Regions from separate parts of the Undibacterium sp. SXout20W genome, predicted to be linked through region 1. Evidence: predicted binding sites of a transcription regulator. Region 1 holds the regulator's gene; each other region holds the start of a gene.
What was found. The regulator HrcA, encoded in region 1, represses chaperone genes, less so after heat shock. The targets are predictions, from matches to a motif close to TTAGCACTCNNNNNNNNNGAGTGCTAA.

Region 1 (8,214 bases):
AGGCGACTGTGTTCCTGGGTGATATTTTCCCATTCGCCAGGTTTAATCTGCAATTTATCGAGTTCGCCGACCTGCCATTCAAGACGTTCACGTTCTTGTAAAACGCTCTTAGCGTTGGTTTCAAATTCTTCGCGTTGTTTGCTCAAGCTACGCCAGGCTTTGTATAAGTTGGCGACCTCTATGACTTGTGTTTCCAAGCCACCTTGCATGTCGAGAAGTGCGCGCTGTGCTTCACTTTTGAGCAAAGATTGATGCGCATGCTGGCCGTGAATGTCGACCAGCAAATCGCCCAGTTCGCGTAATTGAGCGGCCGTTGCGGTAATCCCATTGATCCAAGCCTTTGAGCGTCCTGCGTTGTCGATCGTACGCCGCAAAATCAGTTGTTGGTCAGGGTCACTGAAATCGTTATTTTCTAGCCAGACACTGACGGTATCGTTGATAGAAAATTCGGCACTGATATCGGCTTTGGCGGCGGATTCACGCACCATGCTGGCATCGCCGCGTCCACCCAAGGCAAGGCTAAGGGCGTCGATCAAGATTGATTTTCCAGCACCAGTTTCACCTGTCAATACACTGAAACCAGAAGAGAATTCGAGCTCTAAAATATCAACAATAACAAAATCACGAATAGCGAGCGTGCGCAGCATAATAGCGGGAGTGTAGTAAGTGTAATGAACGTTAGTGAGCGAAAATCAGATTGTTGACTATTGTAACAATCCCTGACTAGTTAAGTGCGCCTTCCACAGAAGGATATTCATTCCAATGCAATTTTTCACGCAAGGTATTGTAGTAATTCCAGTCATGTGGATGTAAAAAAGTCACCGTATGTGCAGAGCGTTTTACAACGATTCTGTCTTGATGGGCCAGACTGGCAAATGTTTGCATATCAAAATTCACACTGATATCGCGACCGGCTGCGATTTCAATGACGATTTCGCTACTATCTGGCAGCACGATAGGGCGGTTTGATAAGGCGTGCGGAGCGATTGGTACCATGACAATGCCACTCAGGCTTGGATGTAACAAAGGGCCACCTGCTGAAAGTGCGTAAGCAGTTGAACCCGTTGGTGTCGAAATAATCAAGCCATCCGAACGCTGGTTGTACATAAAGAGTCCATCGACCTCGACCCGTAACTCCACCATGCCGGAGCCTGCGCCACGCGCAACGACGATATCGTTAAAAGCGACACCGCTAAAAATTTGATTACCTTCGCGTACCACAATGGCCTGTAGCAAGCTACGTCGCTCAGAAACATACTTCCCTTGCAGCATCTCGCTGATGACGGGAATCATTCGATCCAATGGAATATCGGTAATGAAGCCGAGTCTGCCTTGGTTAATCCCGATCAGGGGCACGTTGTAAGGCGCGAGTTGCCTCGCAATACCCAGCATCGTTCCATCGCCACCGACCACAATTGCCGCATCTGCTGTTTTTCCTATGTCCACGACGGACATCGATGCGAGTCCCTCAATTTGAATATAACTTGCCGTTTCTGCTTCCAGAACCACGGTATGTCCGGCATCATTCAGAAAACGTGCCAATTCGTACATCGACTCAGTAATGCCAGCCGCATTATATTTACCAACTAGTGCAATTGTTTTAGCCTGAACAGTCATAGAAAATGAGGGGTGACGTGATTCGTCAGATTAGACCATAATTACGCCAAAAATGAACTAACTGAGTGCACGATATGACAATTAAAGCGGTATTGCTCGATTTAGACGACACCTTGTGGCCAGTGGCGCCGGTCATTCAGCACGCAGAAGCTACTTTGTACGCCTGGATGCAGGAGCATGTGCCGAGTGTCACCGCGAACTATGACATCGCGTCTTTACGCGCCAGGCGCCAGGCTCTGGTAGCAACAAATCCGCGATTTAGCTTCGACTTATGGGCTTTGCGCCATCGTTTGCTGCAAGATGTATTTGTACAGCACGGTGAGGATGGTGCCAAAGCAGATCACGCCATGGCGGTGTTTGCGGCAGCACGTAATCAGGTCAGTCTTTACCCCGATGTGACTGCGGCCTTGACACAGTTAGGGCAAAGGGTCAAATTGGGTACCATATCGAATGGTTTTGCTGATTTGCAAGCGATTGGGTTGGCGTCTTATTTTCAGGTATCGATTGCCGCTCATCAGTTCGGCTGCGCAAAACCGGACCCGCGGATATTTCATGCCGCGTGCGACGCGCTGAGTTTGTCACCAGCGGAAGTGTTGTATGTTGGTGATGACTTATTACTTGATGTACAAGGAGCGCAAGCAGCCGGTTTGCAAGCAGCATGGATGAACCGGCGCGGGGTACCGACTGAGGAGGTGCGCCATCAACATATCAAACCAGATGCGGAATTTAACGATTTGCATGATTTGTCACAATGGTTATGAAATTCCTTATGTTCATATTGGCTTGGCTGGAATAAAATGCACTTATGCAACTTGATATTCGTGCCCAAACATTGTTAAAAGCGCTCGTTGAACGCTACATCGCTGATGGTCAGCCTGTAGGGTCGCGTGCTTTATCGAAAATTTCTGGTCTTGAGCTTTCTCCTGCGACCATCCGTAACGTGATGGCCGATCTCGAAGAGCTAGGTTTTGTTGCTAGTCCGCATACGTCGGCGGGTCGTATTCCGACCCCAAGAGGCTATCGCGTTTTTGTCGACGAGTTGCTAACTGTGCAAGAAATTGACGAAAGTGCATTAAGTTCGCGTTTGCAGCCTGGTTTTTTAACGCAGCAACCGCAAAGAATTATAGCTAATGCGGCGCAGATACTTTCGTCGTTATCGCAGTTTGCTGGTGTTGTCATGACGCCACGTACAGAATCGATTTTTCAGCAAGTCGAATTTTTGCGCTTGTCTGAAAAGCGTATTCTGTTGGTAGTTGTTGCCCCTTCTGGCGATGTACATAACCGTTTATTGTTAACCGAGGCGGATTACACACCTGGGCAATTGGTCCAGGCAGCAAATTATCTGAATCAGAATTTCAGCGGTCTGAGTTTTGATCAGGCGCGTTTGCGTATTAATAGTGAATTGCGTCAATTACAGTCTGACATGACGAGCCTGATGCAGGCTGCCGTCGAGGCGGGTAGTGATGCATTGGCTGAGCAAGGCGAAGAAGTCGTGATTTCTGGCGAGAGAAATTTGCTTAATGTGCAAGATTTATCTTCAAACATGGATTCTTTGCGGAAATTATTTGACATGTTTGAGCAAAAAAGTGGCTTAATGCAACTATTGGATGTGTCGAGTAAAGCAACGGGCGTGCAGATTTTTATTGGCGGCGAGTCGCAGTTGGTGCCAATGGATGAGATGAGTATTGTTACGGCGCCTTATGGCGTAAACGGCAAAATCGTCGGGACTTTAGGTGTGATAGGCCCGACGCGAATGGCGTATGAGCGGGTTATTCCTATTGTTGATATCACTGCTAAATTGCTTTCTAATGCTTTGAGTCAGTAGAAAGGTTCATTATGTTGAAAGAAAATGTCTCTATCGTGTTGATTGATGATAACGATATTACCCGCGAAGTGTTGAGGGTTGTCTTGCGTAGCGAGGGATATAACGTTGTCGGTGAAGCAGCTGATGGCGGCACAGGTTTGGAACTAGTATTAAGACACAGACCTAATCTGATCTTGTTAGATGTGGTGATGCCTAAAATTGGTGGTCTGGAAATATTGCCTAAAATTAAAGATATGCTTCCTGAAGCGATGGTCTTGATGGTGACCGCAAGCAAGGACAGTGAAACAATTGCCGAGGCAGTTAAAGCGGGAATACATGGATTTATCCTGAAGCCGTTTAATGCACAAAAAATTATTGATACCGTTGGCGGGGTCGTTGCCAAGATCAAGCCAAAAAATTAAATCGTTCGCGTTTTTTGGATTTTTGTTTCTCTCAAAATAAATTTCTTGAAGGTTTTAGAGGGTGGCGGATTGCACCCGCCCCTCAAATTCTGGCAAGTTCGTCTTCCTGGAAGCGCCGATCGGTCGCTTCGCTCAGTTTTCTTTGTGCTCGCAATTTTCTTTGGTGCAACTTCCGTAAATCGCCAGTGAATGGTCGGCAATTTTAAAGCCCCTGTCCAAAGCAATAGTTTGCTGTCTTTTTTCTATTTCAGCATCGAAGAACTCTTCTACGCGGCCACAGTCTAAGCAGACGAGATGATCGTGGTGAGAACCCTCGTTCAGTTCAAAAATAGCTTTATTGGTCTCAAAATGATTGCGGTGGAGCAGGCCAGCCTGCTCAAATTGCGTGAGTACACGGTACACTGTTGCCAGTCCGACATCCATGTTTTCGTTCAGTAATATCTTGTAAACATCTTCAGCCGTCAGATGTCTTACTTTGCTATTTTGAAAGATTTCAAGGATTTTTAGTCGTGGCAAAGTCGCCTTCAGGCCGCTTGCTTTGAGATTTGTCGTGCTGTTTGTCATGTTTTCGGTCAAAAGATGTCTATCTGCTTTATGATATCGGGTTTTAGGGCATATTGCTCAAATACTGAGGGTACCTATGCGATTGTTGTTTTCGAAATTGAATCAAGCAAATGCTTTACGTTATACAAGTATGGCATTGCTGGTGAGTCTGTCCGCTTGCGCGTCCAAAACGTCTGTCCTCGCCGATCAGAATGCAAACGCACCTGACACGGTGGTCAACACCGCTAGTGGGACACAAGTATATACGCCAACTGGGGTCAAAAAATTCCTAGGGTACATTTCACCTTATCGCATTAGTGTGCAACAAGGTAATTTCGTCTCCGAAGAAATGATGGCGCAAATCAAAGAAGGAATGACGCGTGAGCAAGTGCGCTTCGTTCTTGGTACGCCGTTGCTGACAGATATGTTTCACGAAGATCGTTGGGATTTTCCATTCCGTCTGACTAAACCAAAAGGCGAGCAAGTATCAAGTCTGGTGACGATTTATTTTAAAAATAATACCGTGTCAAAATTTGAAGGCGGCAATTTGCCGACGGAAAAAGAATATTTGGCGCGGATTACTGAATCTGCCTTGGGCTTAGAAAAAGTTGAATCGTTGAACGATATCGATGGCAATCCTAAGAAAAAAGATAAAAAATAAAGAGAATCTAGTATGACAGTATTAAAAGTAGCCGTCGCTGGCGCCTCAGGGCGGATGGGGCAAATGTTAGTCGAAGCCATCGTTGCGGCAGCGGATCTGCAATTGAGCGGCGCGCTGGATGTTGCTACATCGCCTGCGTTGGGCGTTGATGCGGGTGCGTTTCTTGGAAAACCGACCGGTGTCAAGATTGAGTCTGATTTGTCGGTTGGATTGGCAGATGCTGATTTCTTGATTGACTTTACCCGTCCAGAAGGCACTTTAAAACATCTGGCTTACTGTGCCGAGCATGGTATTAAGATGATTATTGGCACCACAGGTTTTGACGACGCGGGCAAAGCGACGATTGCCAAAGCAGCAGAGAAAACTGCCATCATGTTCGCGCCGAATATGAGCGTTGGCGTGAATGTCACGCTCAAATTACTAGAAATGGCGGCAAAAAGCTTTGCGACGGGCTACGACATCGAAATTATCGAGGCGCACCACCGTCACAAAGTCGACGCGCCATCTGGTACGGCATTGAAAATGGGCGAAGTGATCGCCGATGCGCTGGGTCGTGATCTGAATGAGGTCGGCGTGTTTTCTCGCGAAGGCGTAACTGGCGAACGTGATCCTTCATCGATAGGGTTTGCCACAATACGCGGTGGCGACATTGTGGGTGATCACACAGTATTGTTTGCAGGTATTGGGGAACGCGTTGAGATTTCACATAAATCGTCAAGTCGCGTCACTTATGCCCATGGTAGCTTGCGCGCGGCACGCTATCTGGCGGATAAGCCAACTGGCTTGTTTGACATGTTTGATGTGTTAAATCTGCGCTAACCCGCTTTCATGCAGAACGCAATCGCGCACTATTGGCAGCAATCGGATCAATTTGGGCATGCCATTGCCTATTTGTTATTCATCATGTCGTTAGCTTGCTGGACGTTGATTCTCGCTAAAGCGTGGACGTTTTGGCGAGTTCGTCAGGCAGCCGGTAAGTTGGGTTCATTCTGGCAGGCGCCATCGATCAATGACGCTGTGACCTTGTTACGGTTCAGCGATAAAGAAAAATTGTTCGTATCGTTGGCACAAACCGCGGTCGATGCTGCCGAGCCACAGCAGTATTTCGCGACCCTGTGTGCAGATCGTGACGTCAGTGAAGTGTTGACGCGGGCGCTACGTCAGGCATTGCAGAATGCGACTATCCGCCTTGAAAATGGCTTGACCTCATTGGCGTCGATCGGTGCAACGGCACCATTTGTCGGACTATTAGGTACGGTCTGGGGGATTTATCATGCTCTGACCAATATTTCGCTTGAGGGCGCAGTGCAAATCGATCAACTGGCGGGGCCCGTGGGCGAGGCGCTAATCATGACGGCACTTGGTTTGATGGTGGCGATTCCAGCAGTCTTGGCATTCAATGTGTTTAACCGAATTAATCGCATTTCTCTGGCTGAATTAGATGGTTTTGCGCATGATTTGCATGTTCACTTGAGTCGGCAACGTGAGCAAAATAGTCATAGAGCATCTACTCAAGCATCGTAAGCAACTTAAGCATCTCAGGCATTGGGCTAAAGTCAAATGGCATTCGGTCAATTTCAACATGGCAACGCCTCGAAACCGCTACCAACCATGGTAGACATTAATGTCACTCCCATGGTGGACGTGATGTTGGTGTTATTGGTGATATTTATTATTGCCGCACCGCTGATGACGCCAGTGGTTAAGCTGGATTTACCAAAAACGGTCGCTAAGGCTTCTCCGCAGCCAATCGAGGCATTGCATATTTCTATCGATGCCGAAGGGCAAGTATTCTGGAATGATCACCGCATCGACTTTCCGGCACTGGAGTTGAAATTGGCAGAGGCTGGGCGTCAAACTTCACCGCCCGATGTGCAATTGCGAGCAGATCAAGCCACACGCTATGAAATGATTGCCAAACTGATGGCAGCAGCCCAGGCAAAAGGTCTCAATAAAATCTCTTTTGTCACCGATACCTCAAAGTGAAGCCTCGGCTTTGCTCTAAAAAGACGCTTAACCAGTTATAATCTAAGGTTCTGAGTCATTTTCGCACCTATCTCCGGTCACGCCATGCAAGAAAAATATACTCCCTCCGACGTCGAACAAGCGGCGCAATCCCATTGGGAAAAAATTGATGCCTATACGGCAACGGAAAACGACCCTCGTTTCCCGAAAGGCAAGTATTACGCCTGCTCCATGCTACCTTACCCTTCCGGTAAATTGCACATGGGTCACGTCCGTAATTACACCATCAACGATATGTTGGCACGCCAGCTACGTATGAAGGGCTATAACGTCCTGATGCCTATGGGGTGGGATGCTTTCGGTCTGCCGGCGGAAAATGCCGCGATTGCGTATAAAAAATCGCCAGCCGCATGGACGTATGCGAACATTGAAGACATGAAGTCACAAATGCAACCGCTGGGTCTGGCATTTGACTGGTCCCGCGAAGTGGCGACTTGTGATCCAGATTACTACCGTTGGAATCAATGGTTGTTTTTGAAGATGCTGGAAAAAGGTATCGCTTACAAAAAAACGCAGGTCGTCAATTGGGACCCGATTGACCAAACTGTGCTCGCGAATGAACAAGTCATTGATGGCCGTGGTTGGCGCTCGGGCGCTTTGGTTGAAAAGCGCGAAATTCCAGGTTACTACTTCGGCATAACCCAATATGCCGACGAATTATTGGATAGCATAGAAACGCTCGATGGGTGGCCAGAACAAGTCCGCACTATGCAGCGCAACTGGATCGGTAAGAGCGAAGGCGTACGCTTTGCGTTCACGCATCAGATCACTGACGAATCTGGCGCATTGGTGCAAGACGGTAAAATGTTTGTCTTCACGACGCGTCCAGATACGATTATGGGTGTGACATTCTGCGCGGTGGCGGCAGAGCATCCGTTGGCGACTTTGGCTGCAAAAAACAATCCGCAACTCGCCGCTTTCATTGAAGAATGTAAAGCAGGCGGTACGACGGAAGCCGAAATGGCAACCAAAGAAAAAGAAGGTCTGCCTACCGGTTTGTTTGTGACGCATCCTTTGACTGGCGAACAAGTTGAAGTCTGGGTTGGTAACTATGTGCTAATGACCTACGGCGATGGCGCTGTGATGGGCGTTCCGGCACACGATGAGCGTGACTTTGCGTTTGCAAAAAAATACAGTATCAA
Region 2 (8,214 bases), on a different contig from region 1:
CTGATGATGCGTTTTCCTAAAGATGCAAATCCTAACCTGATCAAAAAGGATTTGACTAAGCTCTTACGTGCTTCGGCAATAGGCTAGTTATGTGGCTACAACTCGCTCTGACTGCACTCTGCGTGGCGGTGATTCCAGCATGTATTGTATTTTTTTCAAAAGAAAAGAATAAGCATCGCAAGTTGGTCGCGGTCACGTTGGCACTCACATTTGAACTCATCATGTTTGGTGCCTTCACCAGACTGACCGATTCTGGACTGGGTTGCCCTGATTGGCCGGGGTGCTATGGGGAGGCAAATCCCTTATTATCGCATGCGGAAATCAAAGCAGCTGAAATAGCCTTGCCGCAAGGGCCGGTGACGATCCAGAAAGCCTGGATAGAAATGGTGCACCGCTATTTGGCGATGAGCGTTGGTGTTTTAATTTGTGCGCAAGTCTTACTGGCGTGGACGCGCCGCAAAATTACCCGGATTTCACCTTGGTTAAGTACCTCGACATTGCTGTGTGTCTGTGTTCAAGGTGCATTCGGCGCCTGGACTGTCACCCTCAAGTTGCAGCCAGTGATCGTGACAACCCATCTACTGCTAGGGATGAGTCTTTTGGCGCTGCTAGCAGCGGTGCTTGAGCAGCACAATCCAAGCCCGGTTCATATGAAAAAAAGCCATATCAAACCAATGGTCTGGCCCGCCACGCTTGCTTTGATTCTACTTTTCATACAGATTGCCTTAGGTGGGTGGGTTAGCACTAACTATGCGGCGCTTGCTTGTCCAGATTATCCCTTGTGCCAAGGTCAGGTCCTGCCAAATATGGATTTCGAACACGGATTTAGTCTTTGGCGACCGCTAGGGATGACCGCTGGCGGTGACTATTTACCGTTTCCTGCTTTGGTCGCAATACACTGGGTGCACAGAAATTTTGCGCTACTCGTATTAGCGGTTGTTAGCTTTGTGGCATGGCGTGCCTTACACACAACGAATTTTGAGGGGTTAGGAAAGAAATTGTTAATGGCGATTATTGTGCAATGCCTGATTGGCGTGTCCACGGTGCTATTTTCATGGCCCTTATTACTAGCGGTTTTACATAATGGTGGCGCTGCAATGCTAGTGCTTTTGCTGACCATGTTAAACTACCGTGTTAGGCATGCAAGCCGTGCCGCAAGTTTAGTGATTTAACATGACAACTCTCAGTTTGCCTTCTAATCGTCTTGCTCAATATTGGGCTTTGACCAAACCGCGCGTTACCCAATTGGCGGTATTCTGTGCCGTTATTGGCATGTTTCTCGCTACCCCGGATCTACCCGATTGGCGTGTTGTTGTTGCGGCGACTATCGGTATCTGGTTGTTGGCGGGGGCCGCGTTTGCCGTCAATTGCCTGGTTGAACGAGAGATTGACTCACGTATGGCGCGTACTGCACGCCGAGCTACCGCGCAGGGAGAAATCAGCGCATTACAGACCTTGGTGTTTTCCGGTGTTATCGGCGGTATAGGGATGTGGATACTGTATGCAATGGTCAATCCACTGACGATGTGGCTGACTTTTGTGACGTTTGTCGGTTATGCAGTGATTTATACCATTATTTTGAAGCCAGCAACTCCGCAAAATATCGTCATTGGCGGCTTATCTGGTGCCATGCCGCCCGCATTAGGCTGGGCCGCTGTTGCCAATGATGTGCCCATGCAGGCTTGGTTAATGGTACTCATCATCTTCATATGGACGCCGCCACATTTTTGGGCGTTGGCAATGTATCGGCGTGATGATTATGCCCGCTCTGGGTTACCGATGTTGCCGATTACACATGGCATGGAAATCACGCGTCTGCACATTTTTCTTTATACGATCGCTCTTTTTGCCACGACCATGTTGCCATACGCTGTACACATGAGTGGCTTGATTTATTTATTCAGCGCGGTGGTGCTGGGTGGTATTTTCTTGAGCTATGCCTGGAAAATGTATCGAAATTACACCGACATTCTTGCTCGTAAAACGTTTACTTACTCGATCATTTATCTTTCTTTGCTATTCGCTGCTTTGTTGATTGATCATTACCTGAAGTTCTGAGCATGTTAAAAAAAATTCTGGTTCGCTTGTTGACTATAAGCCTGATGGCATTGCTGGCAGCATGTAATGCGCCTGCCGAAAAATTTGAGAATACCGATATCACAGGGATTGATTACGCCAAGGACTTTTCCTTGACCGATCACACTGGCAAAATACGCACGCTGGCAGACTTTAAGGGCAAAGTCGTTGTCATGTTTTTTGGCTACACGCAATGTCCAGATGTTTGTCCTACGACGATGTTGGAAATGGCCAATGTGATGAAACAATTGGGTTCCCAGGCTGACAAGGTGCAAGTGGTTTTCGTGACAATTGACCCGGAGCGTGACACGCAAGCTTTATTGGCTTCTTATGTCCCAAACTTCGATGCGCGTTTTTTAGGGATGTACGGCGACGCTGCCGCAACGGAAAAAATCGCCAAAGATTTTAAAGTCTATTACCAAAAAGTCCCTGGTAAATCCGCGACTAGTTACACCATGGATCATACCGCTGGCAGTTATGTGTTTGACACCAACGGCCACATTCGTTTGTTCCTGCGAAATGGTCAAGGCATAGAACCGATTGTGCACGACTTGAAATTGCTCCTCAAATAATTAAAAAATTTAATCTGAGGATAAGTTGAAGAGGTAATTTACGGTTCTATCCCACTTGCCATAAATTCTTCTTCATATTTTTTTCGAAGTTTTACCAAGTCACCAGAAGTGATAAGTGATTTGATCGTAGCGGAGATTTTCGGCGCCAAATTTTTATTCGCTGGCGTCAAAATATTATAGTTATCAAAACGTGCCAGATCACCAACCAGTTCCATCTCTTTGAGATCGAATTTTTTAATGAAATAACGGCTATTTATTCTAGTATCGATAATGACGTCCACTCGATCTTTCTCGAGCATTTTATATAAATTGTCGTGACCATTGGCTATTTCCAGGTTTTCTACTCCCATTGTCATCTGCTTTAAGTAGAGGATTCCTCTGACGATACCGACTCTGTATTTTTTGAGATCTTCTTTACTATTTATTTTGATACCCCTATTCGATTTGGCTATGGCTGAAGCCGTAAAATAGTAATAGGGCGGGTCTACTCTTTGGAGTGGAGGATTATTTTCTGCGTAGGTATCGATTCGTGCGACTTCGCCATCGACCATGCCACTGGTTGCCATCATTGTTGCTCTGGCGTTTGGCACAGGTTGAACTGTCAGTGTTAGCCCGGCGCGCTTGTAAATATCAGTCAGTATTAGTGAGGCGATAAGCTGGTCGCAGTTACCCTCCGCGCGCGTGAGCCTGACTTCTTGCGCAGACAACAAGCTGCAGAATGTTATTCCACAGACTAGTATCAGTGGGCGAACGATTGCGGCTAAAGCCATAAAATCCTTAAAATTTATTAGACTGAAAGATAAATTCAGCATTTATCTCAGAGTGCCGCTCAAGAAAGCAATTTCCAGAATAGGAAATGTGATCTAGCTTGTCAATGAGACAAATAAGTTTTTCGATAATCAAATAAATGCTCTGTTGGTATCTTAATGTGCGTTGGTGCAGCATTGGCATCTGGCTTGAATGGCGTTGAAGCTACTTCTGTTTTTAAAAATAAAAAAGCACTCCGAAGAGTGCTTTGTTGAACCGCTCGAAGGCAGGTGGCTTTATGCGTAGCTTGCTAAAGCGCCCTTCATTTTTTTCAAAGCAGCACTTTCAATTTGACGAATACGTTCTGCGGAAACGCCATATTCATCGGCAAGCTCGTGTAGAGTAGCGCCTGAACCGTCATCATTTTTTAACCAGCGTGATTCAATAATGTGGCGTGAACGGGCGTCAAGTTTGGATAACGCGCTTTCCAATCCTTCACTTTGCAAACGGTCGTATTGACGAGTTTCCAAAACACGGGTTGGCTCATCGGACTCCGTTTTCAAATAGGCGATAGGCGCGAATTTTTCATCATCGTCATCTGTCGGCGCATCGAGTGCAATATCGTGACCGGATAAACGCATTTCCATCTCGATGACTTCTTCGCGTTTGACATCAAGTGTTTTTGCCAGTGCATCAATTTGTTTCGGAGACATGGTCTCCAAACCTTCTTTGTGACTGCGCAAATTGAAGAACAGTTTGCGTTGTGCCTTGGTGGTAGCCACTTTGACTAAACGCCAGTTTTTCAGGATGTATTCGTGCATTTCGGCTTTGATCCAATGCATCGCATAGGACACCAGGCGTACGCCTTGGTCAGGATCGAAGCGTTTGACGGCTTTCATCAAACCGATATTGCCTTCCTGAATCAGATCTGCATGCGGCAGACCGTAACCCAGATAGCCGCGGGCGATAGAAACGACTAAACGCAGATGTGACATAACCAGCTGTTGCGCGGCACCGAGATCATTTTCCGCCCTTAAGCGTGTGGACAGATTGATTTCTTCTTCATGGCTGAGCATCGGTAGGCGATTAACGGCTGAGATGTAGGCGTCAATATTTCCGAGCGTGCCACTAAAGCCCAATGCCAGCGCAGTGCTGTCTGTTGCCGGGATAAGTTGTGTCGAAGTCATTGCGATGGTTCCTCCTCATTGCTGCCAGCTTCAATAAAAATATTAAAACCAAGCGATATAAGCCCTTATATTAGCACTCTCTGAAGAAGAGTGCTAATAGTTGGAATTGATGTTCAAATTTTTCTGCAGCAAGAAAAATTTGCCGCGTGGAAAGATGTTTTAACAGCAATTTTATCGTGCATGAAACTTGATTTTCGAGAAATCAATTGCGCTCTACAAGGCCACAGTCACGCAAGATAAAGATGTGAAAATGTAACAAAAATGTCCAAATAATGACTGTTTGAGTCACTTAGCCATAAAAAGTTGCATTAATTCTCGAAGATTCGCGCTTAGCTGGCACGAGAGAGTTGGCGGCGGACAGATAAATAGGCCCCGCATAATCCCAGCAACATGCTGACGGCCAATAAACCCAGGCTAGGAACAATACCCAACGGTGTCAGACGGAACTCTGATGCATACAGCTTGGCAAACTCAGCAATCGCCTGATTAAGTGGTCGTAGCGATGCTGCAATACCGCCCAGAGCCAAAATACCCGCTAACAAACCCAGTAAGGCACCCGTATAGTAGTAAGGGCGGTGAATGAAACTATTTGTAGCACCTAGCAAACGAGTGACAGAGATTTCTGCTTGATGGGAAATGACTTGCAAGCGAGTTGCATTAAACACAACCACAATTACGACCACACCCAACGTGATCGCCAAAAATAATAAACCCATTTGCAATATTTGAACTAAAGCGGCCAATCGTTTTACCCAGGCGGAATCGACTTGCACCACATCAACATCTTGCAAAGACTTTAATTGTTCAACCAAGCTATCCAGTTTTTCAGAATCGTTGTTAGAAAGCGACAACACATAAGCGTCCGGTAATGGATTGCCACCCAAGGTGGACAGCACTTCAGCAAGACTGGATGAATCTTGCATCGTTGCCAGCGCTTTTTCTTTTGGAATAAATGCCAATTTGCCGCTAATCGAATCTTGTTTGAGCAGGCGCTTGATTGGTATGGAAAGAGCCGTCGCACTCTCGCGTGTCGTATCTGGACTGACGAAAATACTGATTTCTGGTTCTATCGATAGTTGCGAAGAAATCGGCCGTATATTTTCAATTAGGGTAAGACCTGCGATCGGTAAAGCCAGCGCGATGGCGACGACTAAGACATTGAATAAGAAATTGCCCGTACCAGCACGCAAATGCGTGTAGGCACTTTTTAATGCAAATAGATGCTCACGAAACCAGATGGTCATAAGATATCCTCGAAAGTACGTGATCAGGCGGCGATACTGGCGGAATTCCAGGCATCAGTAATCTGCCCGTGGCTCAGGTAAATAACACGGCTCGCCTGCTCCAAAAATTGTTCATCGTGACTCGAAATCAAACACGTCACGCCGGCACTTTGAAAGGCTTTCAAGGCGTTTAACACTTTATTCGCATTATCACGATCCAGAAATGCGGTAGGCTCGTCGGCCAAAATGATCTTAGGTCGATTGACAATGGCTCTTGCAATGGCGACCCGCTGTTGTTCGCCACCAGACAAAGTCAGAGGCAGTGCATTGGCTTTATCTAATAAATTTACTTTTTCTAGCGCGACCCGTGCACGCGATTCGGCTTCCTGGGCGGCCGCACCGGTGACAATCAATGGCAGCATGACATTTGCCAGGATACTACGGTCATTTAATAATTTCTGATCTTGCAAAATCAAGCCCAATTTACGCCGCAGATAAGGCAGGCTGCCCGTCTTCAATTTGCTCACATCTTGCCCGTTGACCATGACACGGCCAGTGGTCGGTTTTTCGATGCCCGCAATCATTTTCAGTAACGTAGATTTACCGGCACCAGAAGGTCCCGCTAAAAAAATCAGTTCACCATCGGGTATCGTCAGAGAAATATTGCGCAAGGCGCAGGCCTCGCCAGCATATAGTTTGGAGACGTTATCGAATTCGATCATAGCGGTTTAATGTACGTGCTTTAGTTATTTTAGTTAAATAAGGCGTCGACAAATTCTTGCGCGTTAAACGGTTGTAAATCGTCAATTTGTTCCCCAATACCAATGAAATATACGGGTATTGGGCGATTTTTTGCAATTGCGGCCAACACACCACCCTTGGCAGTACCATCGAGTTTGGTAATGACTAAACCGGTTAATTGTAATGCGTCGTCAAATGCCCGGACTTGTGCCAGCGCATTTTGACCGGTATTGCCATCAATAATCAGCAATACCTCTTGCGGTGCGCCATCCATACCCTTAGCAATCACGCGCTTCACTTTTTTCAGTTCTTCCATCAGATGTAATTGCGTCGGCAGCCTGCCCGCCGTATCAACCATCACAATATCGGTACCTTTCGCCCGTGCAGATGCGACTGCGTCAAAGGCGACTGCTGCCGGGTCACCGGATTCCTGAGAAATCACGGTTATGTCATTACGGGCGCCCCACACGGTCAATTGCTCGCGGGCTGCAGCGCGGAAGGTATCGCCAGCGGCCAGCAACACAGACTGGCCATGCACTTGCATATGCTTGGCAAGTTTGCCAATCGTTGTGGTTTTTCCTGCGCCATTAACGCCTGCAATCATCATTACCAATGGTTGATGACGACCCAATTCAAGCGGTTTTTGGAGGGGAGATAGCAATTCCAGTAATAAAAACTTGAGAGCAGATTTAACTTGTTCCGCTTCAGTGAGTTTTTCGTCCTTGACCTTCTTCTTCAAAGCATCCAGCAAGAATAAAGTTGCCTCGACACCGGCGTCCGAAGTGAGCAAGGCAGCTTCTAATTCATCGTAAAGCTGATCGTCAATCCGTGCACCGACAAATAAGGTCGTCAGATTGGACGAGGTTTTTGCCAGCCCCGCTTTTAATCGAGTGAGCCAGGAGCGTTTTTGTTCTGCAGGTGCTGGCGCAAGATCATTGCGCTGCACCGGATCTGCAACAGTTGCGTTGGCAACGTCAATGATCGCAGGCGTTGTCGGAGTCGCTTCTGCATTGGGAGAAATGCTCTCAGAGGCAGGTGTGGCAACGCTTTGCGCCGCTGGCACTGGCTCTTCTTTGGGTTTTCTTTTGAAAAAACTAAACATCTGGGATGATTTTGCCGGAAGAAGGATGGCTGTCAACTGCCCATCCAAGTATTATAGAATGCCACCATTCTAACAGACCACGCACAGTAATTCGATTTACCAGTGTCAAGCAAACAATGAAACCTAAGACTAAAAAGCCTGTATCTCCTCAACGCGCCGCCCATCAGGTCAGAATTATTGGCGGCCAGTGGAAGCGCAGCTTGCTCAGCGTGATCGAAGCCGACGGTTTACGACCAACCCCCGACCGTGTCAGAGAAACCACATTCAATTGGCTCAATCACTTAGTTGATGCGCATTGGGCACCTATTACTTGTTTAGATTTGTTTGCGGGTAGCGGCGCGTTGGGCTTTGAAGCTGCCAGCCGTGGTGCGTCTCAGGTAGTGATGGTTGAATCTCACACGCCGGCTTTCAAGCAGTTAGAGCAGGTCAAAGCCAAATTGCAGGCAAACCAATGTCAACTAGTGCGTGGCGATGCGGTCAAAGTGGTAACTCATGCAGCTTCTCAGGGGCAAAAATTTGATGTCATCTTTTTAGATCCCCCGTTTGAGCAAAGTTGGTTAGAAAAA
Region 3 (8,214 bases), on a different contig from region 1:
GTAGCGTCAATTGCGCCATGTCGCCACGGTAAATATTTGTGAACCACCATTCATCCTTTTGGGATCGGGTCCATGTCTTGATCTGCTCTTCGGATAGATGTTGCAGCGCCATTATGTCTCCAGCGTCATGTTTAGGACAGAAAACGAGGGTAAAGTATCATTTTGATAAAATTATCAAAATGACGACTTTATTCGATTAAAAATGAAAGTTTTCTTTCAGGTGCCGCAGTATCTAAGTCTGTCAGCTGACTGTCAAGCATCATCAGGGAAAAACGACAATTTGCTTATGATGCGGTGCGATAAAAGAAGATTGATGAAAATGCTAAATTATTAATATAGCGGCTTCTGGTATCTAAGGCTATCCTGATGCCCGCCATTTTCGTCATTTTCAATATCTAAAATGATTGCTCGTTGTAGAGCCAAGCCGGGAGTGGCCCGGCGGCCACTTACTTTTCTTTGCTTCGCCAAAGTAAAGTAAGCAAAAGAAAGGCGACGCTGAGACTTTGCCCTGCGGGTGCCGTCACTGCGTGTCGGCACAATTTGCGCTTCACGAAAAACGGGAAAGTGTCGAAACTCGCTGCGCTCAGACAACGACACTTTCTGATCCGTTTTCCGTGAAGCGCAAATTGCTTTGTCTAAAGCGGGTAGGGTCTGCATCAACGTCCACTTCAACATCAACGTCCATTTCAACATCAACGTCCATTTCAACATCGACGTCAACATCAACATCAACGTCCATTTCAACATCGACGTCAACATCGACGTCTATCTCCAACTCTAGCGTTTAGGGTGGAGGTTATGCTTTAAGCCTTCGTTTCTTGTTGATTTTTAGTGTTGTACTTCGGGCGACCAGGCCGGGTGTGGCCCGGCGGCCACTTACTTTTCTTTGCTACGCCAAAGTAAAGTAAGCAAAAGAAAGGCGACGCTGAGACTTTGCCCTGCGGGTGCCGTCACTGCGTGTCGGCACAATTTGCGCATCACGGAAAACGGGAAAGTGTCGAAACTCGCTGCGCTCAGACAACGACACTTTCTGATCCGTTTTCCGTGAAGCACAAATTGCTTTGTCTAAAGCGGGTAAGGTCTGCATCAACGTCCACTTCAATATCGATACGATACGGCTACTCAATTGCAGAGCGGGTGCAAACCGCCAATATCGATCTGATAAGCACTAATTTTAGCCGTTTGAATCTATCTCATGTAAGTGGATGTCATGGCAATGGCGGTGCAGGGATCAGGGTGATTGGTCATCGGAAGTATAAAAATGCCGCTAAGACAAAAAGTTTGTTTATCTATGTAGTTAGCCCTTAGTACCACCCTCGCACTCTTTCCAGGCTCGCCGCACGCGAGGGAAGAGGGGTGTAAAGCACAATGTTTCAAGTTTCATTTACTCAGATAGCAAAAAGCCCCGCAACTTGCGTTGCGAGGCTTTGATGAATGCGACTCGGTAGCGAGTAGCAAGCGATATTACATCATACCGCCCATGCCACCCATGCCGCCCATACCACCCATGTCACCCATGCCGCCTGCTGGTTTGTCTTCAGACAATTCAGCAACCAGTGCATCGGTAGTCAAGATCAGGCCAGCAACAGACGCTGCATTTTGCAATGCAGAGCGAGTTACTTTTGCTGGGTCCAGAATACCCATTTCGATCATGTCACCGTAAGTGTCATTCGCAGCATTGAAACCGAAGTTGCCTGAGCCGTTCAAAATCGCGTTAACAACAACGCTTGGTTCGCCACCAGCGTTTGCAACGATTTCGCGCAATGGTGCTTCGATTGCTTTCAGAACCAGTTTGATACCGGCTTCTTGGTCAGCATTGTCGCCTTTGATGACGCCAGCAGCTGCACGTGCACGCAACAGAGCAACGCCACCGCCAGGAACAACGCCTTCTTCAACGGCTGCGCGAGTTGCATGCAATGCATCTTCAACACGTGCTTTTTTCTCTTTCATTTCTACTTCAGTTGCAGCACCAACTTTGATCACAGCAACACCGCCTGCCAATTTGGCAACGCGTTCTTGCAGTTTTTCGCGGTCGTAGTCAGATGTTGCTTCTTCGATCTGAGCACGGATTTGTTTAACACGTGCTTCGATGCCGATAGCCTGACCTGCGCCGTCGATCACTGTTGTGTTTTCTTTGCCGATTTCGATACGTTTAGCTTGACCCAGATCAGCCAGAGTTGCTTTTTCCAGTGTCAGACCAACTTCTTCAGCGATTACTTGGCCGCCAGTCAGGATAGCGATGTCTTCCAACATTGCTTTACGACGGTCACCAAAGCCAGGCGCTTTAACAGCAGCTGTTTTCAGGATGCCACGGATGTTGTTCACAACCAAAGTTGCCAGTGCTTCACCATCAACATCTTCAGCGATGATCAACAATGGGCGGCCAGATTTTGCCACTTGTTCCAGAACTGGGAGCAGATCACGGATGTTCGAGATTTTTTTGTCGAACAACAGAACGAATGGGTTTTCCAGGATAACGGATTGTTTTTCTGGATTGTTGATGAAGTATGGTGACAGGTAGCCACGGTCAAACTGCATACCTTCAACGATGTCGAGTTCGTTGTCGAGAGATTTACCGTCTTCAACTGTGATCACGCCTTCTTTACCTACTTTGTCCATTGCACGAGCGATGATGTCGCCGATGTTTTGGTCAGAGTTTGCAGAGATAGAACCAACTTGAGCGATTTCTTTGTTGGTTGTAGTTGGCTTAGACAGAGTTTTGATTTCTGCAACGATAGCCACAACTGCTTTGTCGATACCACGTTTCAAGTCGGTTGGGTTGAAACCAGCGGCAACGTATTTGAAGCCTTCGCGAACGATTGCTTGTGCCAATACGGTTGCTGTTGTTGTACCGTCACCAGCATTGTCAGAAGTACGGGAAGCGACTTCTTTCACGAGCTGCGCGCCCATGTTTTCCAGTTTGTCTTTGAGTTCGATTTCTTTAGCGACTGACACACCGTCTTTAGTCACTGTTGGCGCGCCGAAAGAGCGTTCCAGAACAACGTTACGACCTTTAGGGCCCAGTGTTACTTTAACTGCGTTTGCCAGAATATTTACGCCATTAACGATTTTCGCACGTGCGTCATCGCCAAAAATTACTTGTTTAGCTGCCATGTTATTTCTCCGAAATCTTGTGGATATCTAAATACTTAGGGATACAGGAATTACTTCTGTACGATCGCGAAGATGTCTTCTTCACGCATAACTAACACTTCATTGCCGTCAACTTTGACAGCTTGGCCAGAGTATTTACCGAACAATACGCGGTCGCCAACTTTAACTTCCAGGGCGCGCACAGTGCCGTTGTCCAATTGTTTACCTGTACCAACGGCTAATACTTCACCTTGATCTGGTTTTTCTGCTGCTGCGTCTGGCAGAACGATACCGGATGCAGTTTTTGTTTCTTGATCCAGACGTTTAACGATCAGACGATCGTGCAGGGGACGAAGGTTCATACAAGCTCCTTTAAATTTGCGAGTAATTACGAGGGAATACTATTGAATTCAATTTAAGCTGGGGAAAGACTTTGTTAGCACTCTCTCCCAACGAGTGCTAATTATATGGGCGAGGTGCTGGTATTTCAAGGATCAAAAAATGAAGATTTTATTTAAATCTTAAAAAACAATGACTTAGGATTTTTTGACGAAATGAAAATAAGCAATTATTGAGGTGAATTAGAAGCGCTAGGCATCATAAAAATGTTAAAAAAACAATTTCTTAAATTGTGATTTTTTGTGAAGAAGCCAATTTTTTGTAAAAAAGCGTACAAAATAAAGCCTTGTAACGGTTATAGCGAATGAGTAAACAGTAAATTTGATTTTAGAGGAGGCCGACTCGTCCACGACGGATTATCTGGTAATACCTAAAACTAACCGTGCCTGATTCAAAATTCGAATTGCAAATGTTGAGGCATTTCGAATGTAGGGAGTAAATATGAAAATTTGGCATCGTTGTATTTGGCATCGCTGTATGTCGCTTGTAGGAATGATTCTCGTCTTTTTGCCAGGTATTAGTTTTGGCATGTCTGTGACGTTTCTCAATCCCGGAAAGTCCGATGAAGTTTATTGGGTAACTGCATCACATTGTATGTCTGCTGCCGCACACAGCTTAGGCGTGCAATTAGAAATTCTCTATTCAGAACGCGACCATCTGAAAACGCTGACCATCGCAAAAGAGATCGCTGCCCGCGGCCCAGGTAATCGCCCGGATTATGTCATTTTGTCAAATGATTATGCGGTAGGTATGGAAGCGATGCGTATCCTTGATGCGGCTAAGATCAAAACGTTTTTTGCCTTCAGCGGTATCTCTGATCCGCATGAGCGCGACACGGTGGCGGGGCCGCGCCAGATTTATAAAGGGTGGCTTGGCTCCCTGGAACCTAAATCAGAAGAAGCTGGCTATTTGACAGCACGTGAACTTATTCAGCGCGGCGAAGCGATGCATTTATATGCCCCTGATGGCAAGTTACATATGCTCGTGATCGCCGGCGATCGGACGACAACGACTTCCTTTAAACGCAATAACGGCATGCGGCGGGCTATTGCGGAAGCGAAAAATTTGGTTGTAGATCAAGAGGTCTATGGTGAATGGAGTCGAACCAAAGCAAAAGTACAAAGCGAATGGCTGTATAAACGATATCCCGGTAAACATCTGGTTTGGGCCGGTAATGATCAGATGGCATTTGGCGCGATGGAAAGCTGGCGCGCTATCGGCGGAGTTCCCGGGAAGGATTCGTTATTCAGCGGCGTTAATACGTCATCAGAAGCCTTAACCGCGATTGAAGACGGCAGCCTGACTGCATTAGCGGGAGGACACTTTGTCGCTGGTGCATTTGCTCTTGTGATGTTGTACGACTATGACCACAGTAAGGATTTTACTGACGAAGGTCTCGAGTTAGATCGTTCCATGTTCATCTTATTTGACAAAGAAAGTGCGCATCGCTTTTACCATTTATTTGGCGGTTTGAACTTTGAACACGTCGACTTCAGGCAGTTTAGTAAAGTCTATAACGCCAACGTCAAAAAATATGAATTTAGCTTCAGGCAAATATTGATGCAAAGCGAAAAACAAAAATGAATTCGACTACCTTACAACCTATCGCCACGTTATTGATACGGCGGGTTTTTAAGTGGGTACTTTTATGTGTACTTGTTTTTAGCAGTGTCCAAGCATGGTTTAACTACACGTCGATTGAGAAAAATTTTAACTCGACGGTGAGAGATGTCGCGGATACCCATCTGCCGCTATTGGGCGTTGCGATCTGGGACATTGAGCCTCAGACAATACAAAAGCAAATAGTACTCATTTTAAAAAACACGTCGATCGCCTATGTCACGATCAAGGCCAGTTCAGGGCAAATTTTTGTGGGCGGCAATGCTAATGTTGCGGCTAGCGGACGACACGTGGTATTTGATATACCCTCGCCACTTGAAAACGCAGTGCCGGTAGGGACGATGGACTTGGTGATTGACACAAGTATTTTGCACCATGAGCTCATCCAGAGTTTTTTTCTTGTGACCGTGGAGGTCTTGCTGCTTGCTATTTTTATTTTGACAGCAGTGGTCGCTATTTTGCGTCGAGACCTTGAACGTCCGATGCGTCAGTTAGCCAACTATGTCAGAAATATTCAGGCCGACCAATTATCAGGAAGCTCACAGATGGATCTGCCAGAAGCGCATGCATACAGTGAAATTGATCTGGTGCTTGAAGGCTTTCAAATTATGCAAAACAGTATCAAAAAGCACATCCTTCATCAGGACGCTTTAGTCATAGAGCGTACTATGCAGCTCGAAAGAGCAATGGAGTCGCTTAAACAATTATCGATTACGGACGGTTTGACTGGCTGTTACAACCGTTTATTGTTTAATGAACGGATGCCGGGTGAAATGCAACGTGCGAAGCGCTATGACAGAACTTTGTCCATCGTATTCTGTGATATTGATTATTTTAAATCAGTCAATGACCAATACGGACATTCTACCGGTGATAAGGTTTTGATTGCTTTTGCTCAAACGCTGAAGGACGAGATCAGAACTGATATCGATTGGATCGTTCGGTATGGTGGAGAAGAGTTCGTTGTGGTGTTACCGGAGACGCGTTTATCTTCTGCGATTGACGTCGCCGAGCGCATGCGTCGCAGTGTCGAACATGATCTCGAAGTATTGATTGGCAACGGTGAAAAATTAAAAATCACGGCCAGCTTTGGCGTTGCTCAAAAAACGGCAACCGACGATCTCGATAATCTTGTGAATCGGGCAGATGAATGGTTATATGCGGCAAAGACCGGTGGCCGCAATCAGGTTCGGCCACAGAAACCGGCGTGATGGACGTCTCATGCATGTCTTATTGTTGCCTCAAGAAGGTCATTGGTGTGACTTTTTGTGACTTTTTTTGACTTGTTCTGACCCGTTCAGGCTTGGTTGTGAAATTAAAGTCCAAGTACAATTTTATCTGTCGTGCTATCACGTCCTTCCATAAAGCGAACGATGGATTCGACCGTGACGGTATCGATCAGGCCAGACATGCGACGATCAAATGGATGGTCATCAAAGCTAACGTTGGCGCGAAACATGCGTGCGCCTAAACGCGTTAAGGTATCAATGTGCAGCACGTCAGGATGATAGTCGGCGGATGTTAACCAGGCTTGCGCTTGTTGACGGTTATTGATGTTGATGCCTTGCGCCATTGCAGCCGCAAAGACTTCTAGCGCCCATTGATTCGAATTTTGATAGCGTACAGAAAATGGATAAGCCAGCATATTGTAATGAGAATCATGCAACGCTTTTGCTTTGCCATTTTCAAGAATTGTACGAAGTTTTGATTGCAATTCCGGTTTTGGAATGAGTATCAGCGTTTCAAATGCAAACATATCATCGAGAAAGAAGTTTCCCAATCCCTCATCAAATAAGCCTGAATTGGCAGTGCCGCAGTCATTAAGTTCGTGAATCACAGACCAACGTCCATCCATCTCACGTTTTGCCAGACCAAGATGAGAATAGCGCAAATGGTATTTGGACAGATCTTGACCAACACGTGCAATGAGCGCGATATCCGCTTTACTATCGATCAGTCGTAGATTGGTTTTTTGTGCCAATTCCAGCGCTTGCATGACTTTGTGCGCATCATATGAGGGCGCTTCACAAGGGCGTCCTGCAAAACTGGCTGACGTCGAGAACAAAGCAATCGCACACAAGATTGTGCGTAAGATGATTGGCATTGATTTCTTTGGCATTATTGCACCTTGTTATGATGCAAAAGCGCGTTCCCAACTTCGTTTGGAATAAAAGCAATCGCCTTTCCCGACGCAATCAATAAATATCCTGTCGTCGTGGCGCTGACTTCCACCAAGGTTCCGCTGGCGATCGCTAATTTTTCTATCGCTTTACCTGACAACTTGATCGTCGTGCTTGCCGCTTGCCCTGACGCTTTCAGTACGACAGTCATGCCCTCTGCGGCTGTTTCTACGCTCGTCACTACAACGGCGCCTGAGCCAACGACGGTGGACATCGTGCCCGCAACGACCATTCCTGCACCCATTGACAAGGTTTCCGATGCCGTTGAGGGTGTACACGACAAGCAGTCTGCTGCGTTGGTCGCTGGTGCGTAACCAATCAGTGCTGATAGCAAACTGCATACCAGCAACGTTTGGCATTTATTTGATTTGATGAGCATGTCGTCTCCGGATTTTTGTTAATGATGCTAACAATGGCGAATAAATGTAAAAATCTCAAATAGTTTTTATCAGGTCGCATTTTTTGCAAATGAAAGTCGTAAAAATTGATGCTCCGCTGTTGCATCGATGCTGAATGGTCAAAAAAAATCGCCGCGCATTTTATTCAATGCAAGGCGATTTTTAAGTCTTAATCTGAACCTAAATCAGTCAAACTCAATTTTCTTGTGCGATGTCGTTAATTGACGATTCCGTGGATTCTTTTTTGCAGTGAGGGCAGGATTTTCCGGGTACATACCACGGTGACAATTGTTCTCGTGGTGTGACGACGGCGCGACAGGCAAAACACTGTTTGGTATCGGTGGCCTCTAATTGCGGATTCAACGCAGTGCGATAATCGAAGACGAAGCAATCGCCGTGGTAGTGATCACCACCAACTTCTTCAAAATATTTCAGAATGCCACCTTCCAGTTGATAAACACTTTCATATCCAATGTTTTGCATATGAATAGCCGCTTTTTCGCAGCGAATGCCGCCGGTGCAAA

Region 2: rpoH (RNA polymerase sigma factor RpoH) is a predicted target of HrcA. The motif match lies at 4,653-4,679, and genes of this name have one in related genera.
Region 3: groES (co-chaperone GroES) is a predicted target of HrcA. The motif match lies at 3,530-3,556, and genes of this name have one in related genera.

What each region holds. Positions count from the first base shown of each region.
Region 1 covers NZ_JBMPPH010000002.1:200,871-209,084, forward strand. The annotation lists gene recN (DNA repair protein RecN) at 1-647, opposite strand, end outside; gene ACO0K1_RS02525 (NAD kinase) at 724-1,617, opposite strand; gene ACO0K1_RS02530 (HAD family hydrolase) at 1,692-2,378, shown strand; gene hrcA (heat-inducible transcriptional repressor HrcA) at 2,423-3,442, shown strand; gene ACO0K1_RS02540 (response regulator) at 3,454-3,843, shown strand; gene fur (ferric iron uptake transcriptional regulator) at 3,976-4,407, opposite strand; gene ACO0K1_RS02550 (outer membrane protein assembly factor BamE) at 4,484-5,047, shown strand; gene dapB (4-hydroxy-tetrahydrodipicolinate reductase) at 5,060-5,866, shown strand; gene ACO0K1_RS02560 (MotA/TolQ/ExbB proton channel family protein) at 5,876-6,571, shown strand; gene ACO0K1_RS02565 (ExbD/TolR family protein) at 6,608-7,033, shown strand; gene leuS (leucine--tRNA ligase) at 7,118-8,214, shown strand, end outside.
Region 2 covers NZ_JBMPPH010000025.1:47,442-55,655, forward strand. The annotation lists gene ACO0K1_RS13360 (SCO family protein) at 1-87, shown strand, start outside; gene ACO0K1_RS13365 (COX15/CtaA family protein) at 90-1,172, shown strand; gene cyoE (heme o synthase) at 1,174-2,058, shown strand; gene ACO0K1_RS13375 (SCO family protein) at 2,061-2,648, shown strand; gene ACO0K1_RS13380 (substrate-binding periplasmic protein) at 2,687-3,460, opposite strand; gene rpoH (RNA polymerase sigma factor RpoH) at 3,692-4,582, opposite strand; gene ACO0K1_RS13390 (cell division protein FtsX) at 4,912-5,826, opposite strand; gene ACO0K1_RS13395 (cell division ATP-binding protein FtsE) at 5,850-6,527, opposite strand; gene ftsY (signal recognition particle-docking protein FtsY) at 6,557-7,648, opposite strand; gene rsmD (16S rRNA (guanine(966)-N(2))-methyltransferase RsmD) at 7,765-8,214, shown strand, end outside.
Region 3 covers NZ_JBMPPH010000004.1:109,836-118,049, forward strand. The annotation lists gene ACO0K1_RS03985 (OPT family oligopeptide transporter) at 1-112, opposite strand, end outside; gene ACO0K1_RS03990 (hypothetical protein) at 331-759, opposite strand; gene ACO0K1_RS03995 (hypothetical protein) at 890-1,087, opposite strand; gene groL (chaperonin GroEL) at 1,465-3,114, opposite strand; gene groES (co-chaperone GroES) at 3,165-3,455, opposite strand; gene ACO0K1_RS04010 (ABC transporter substrate-binding protein) at 3,934-5,076, shown strand; gene ACO0K1_RS04015 (GGDEF domain-containing protein) at 5,073-6,323, shown strand; gene ACO0K1_RS04020 (DUF2145 domain-containing protein) at 6,428-7,231, opposite strand; gene ACO0K1_RS04025 (hypothetical protein) at 7,231-7,671, opposite strand; gene ACO0K1_RS04030 (sulfurtransferase) at 7,886-8,214, opposite strand, start outside.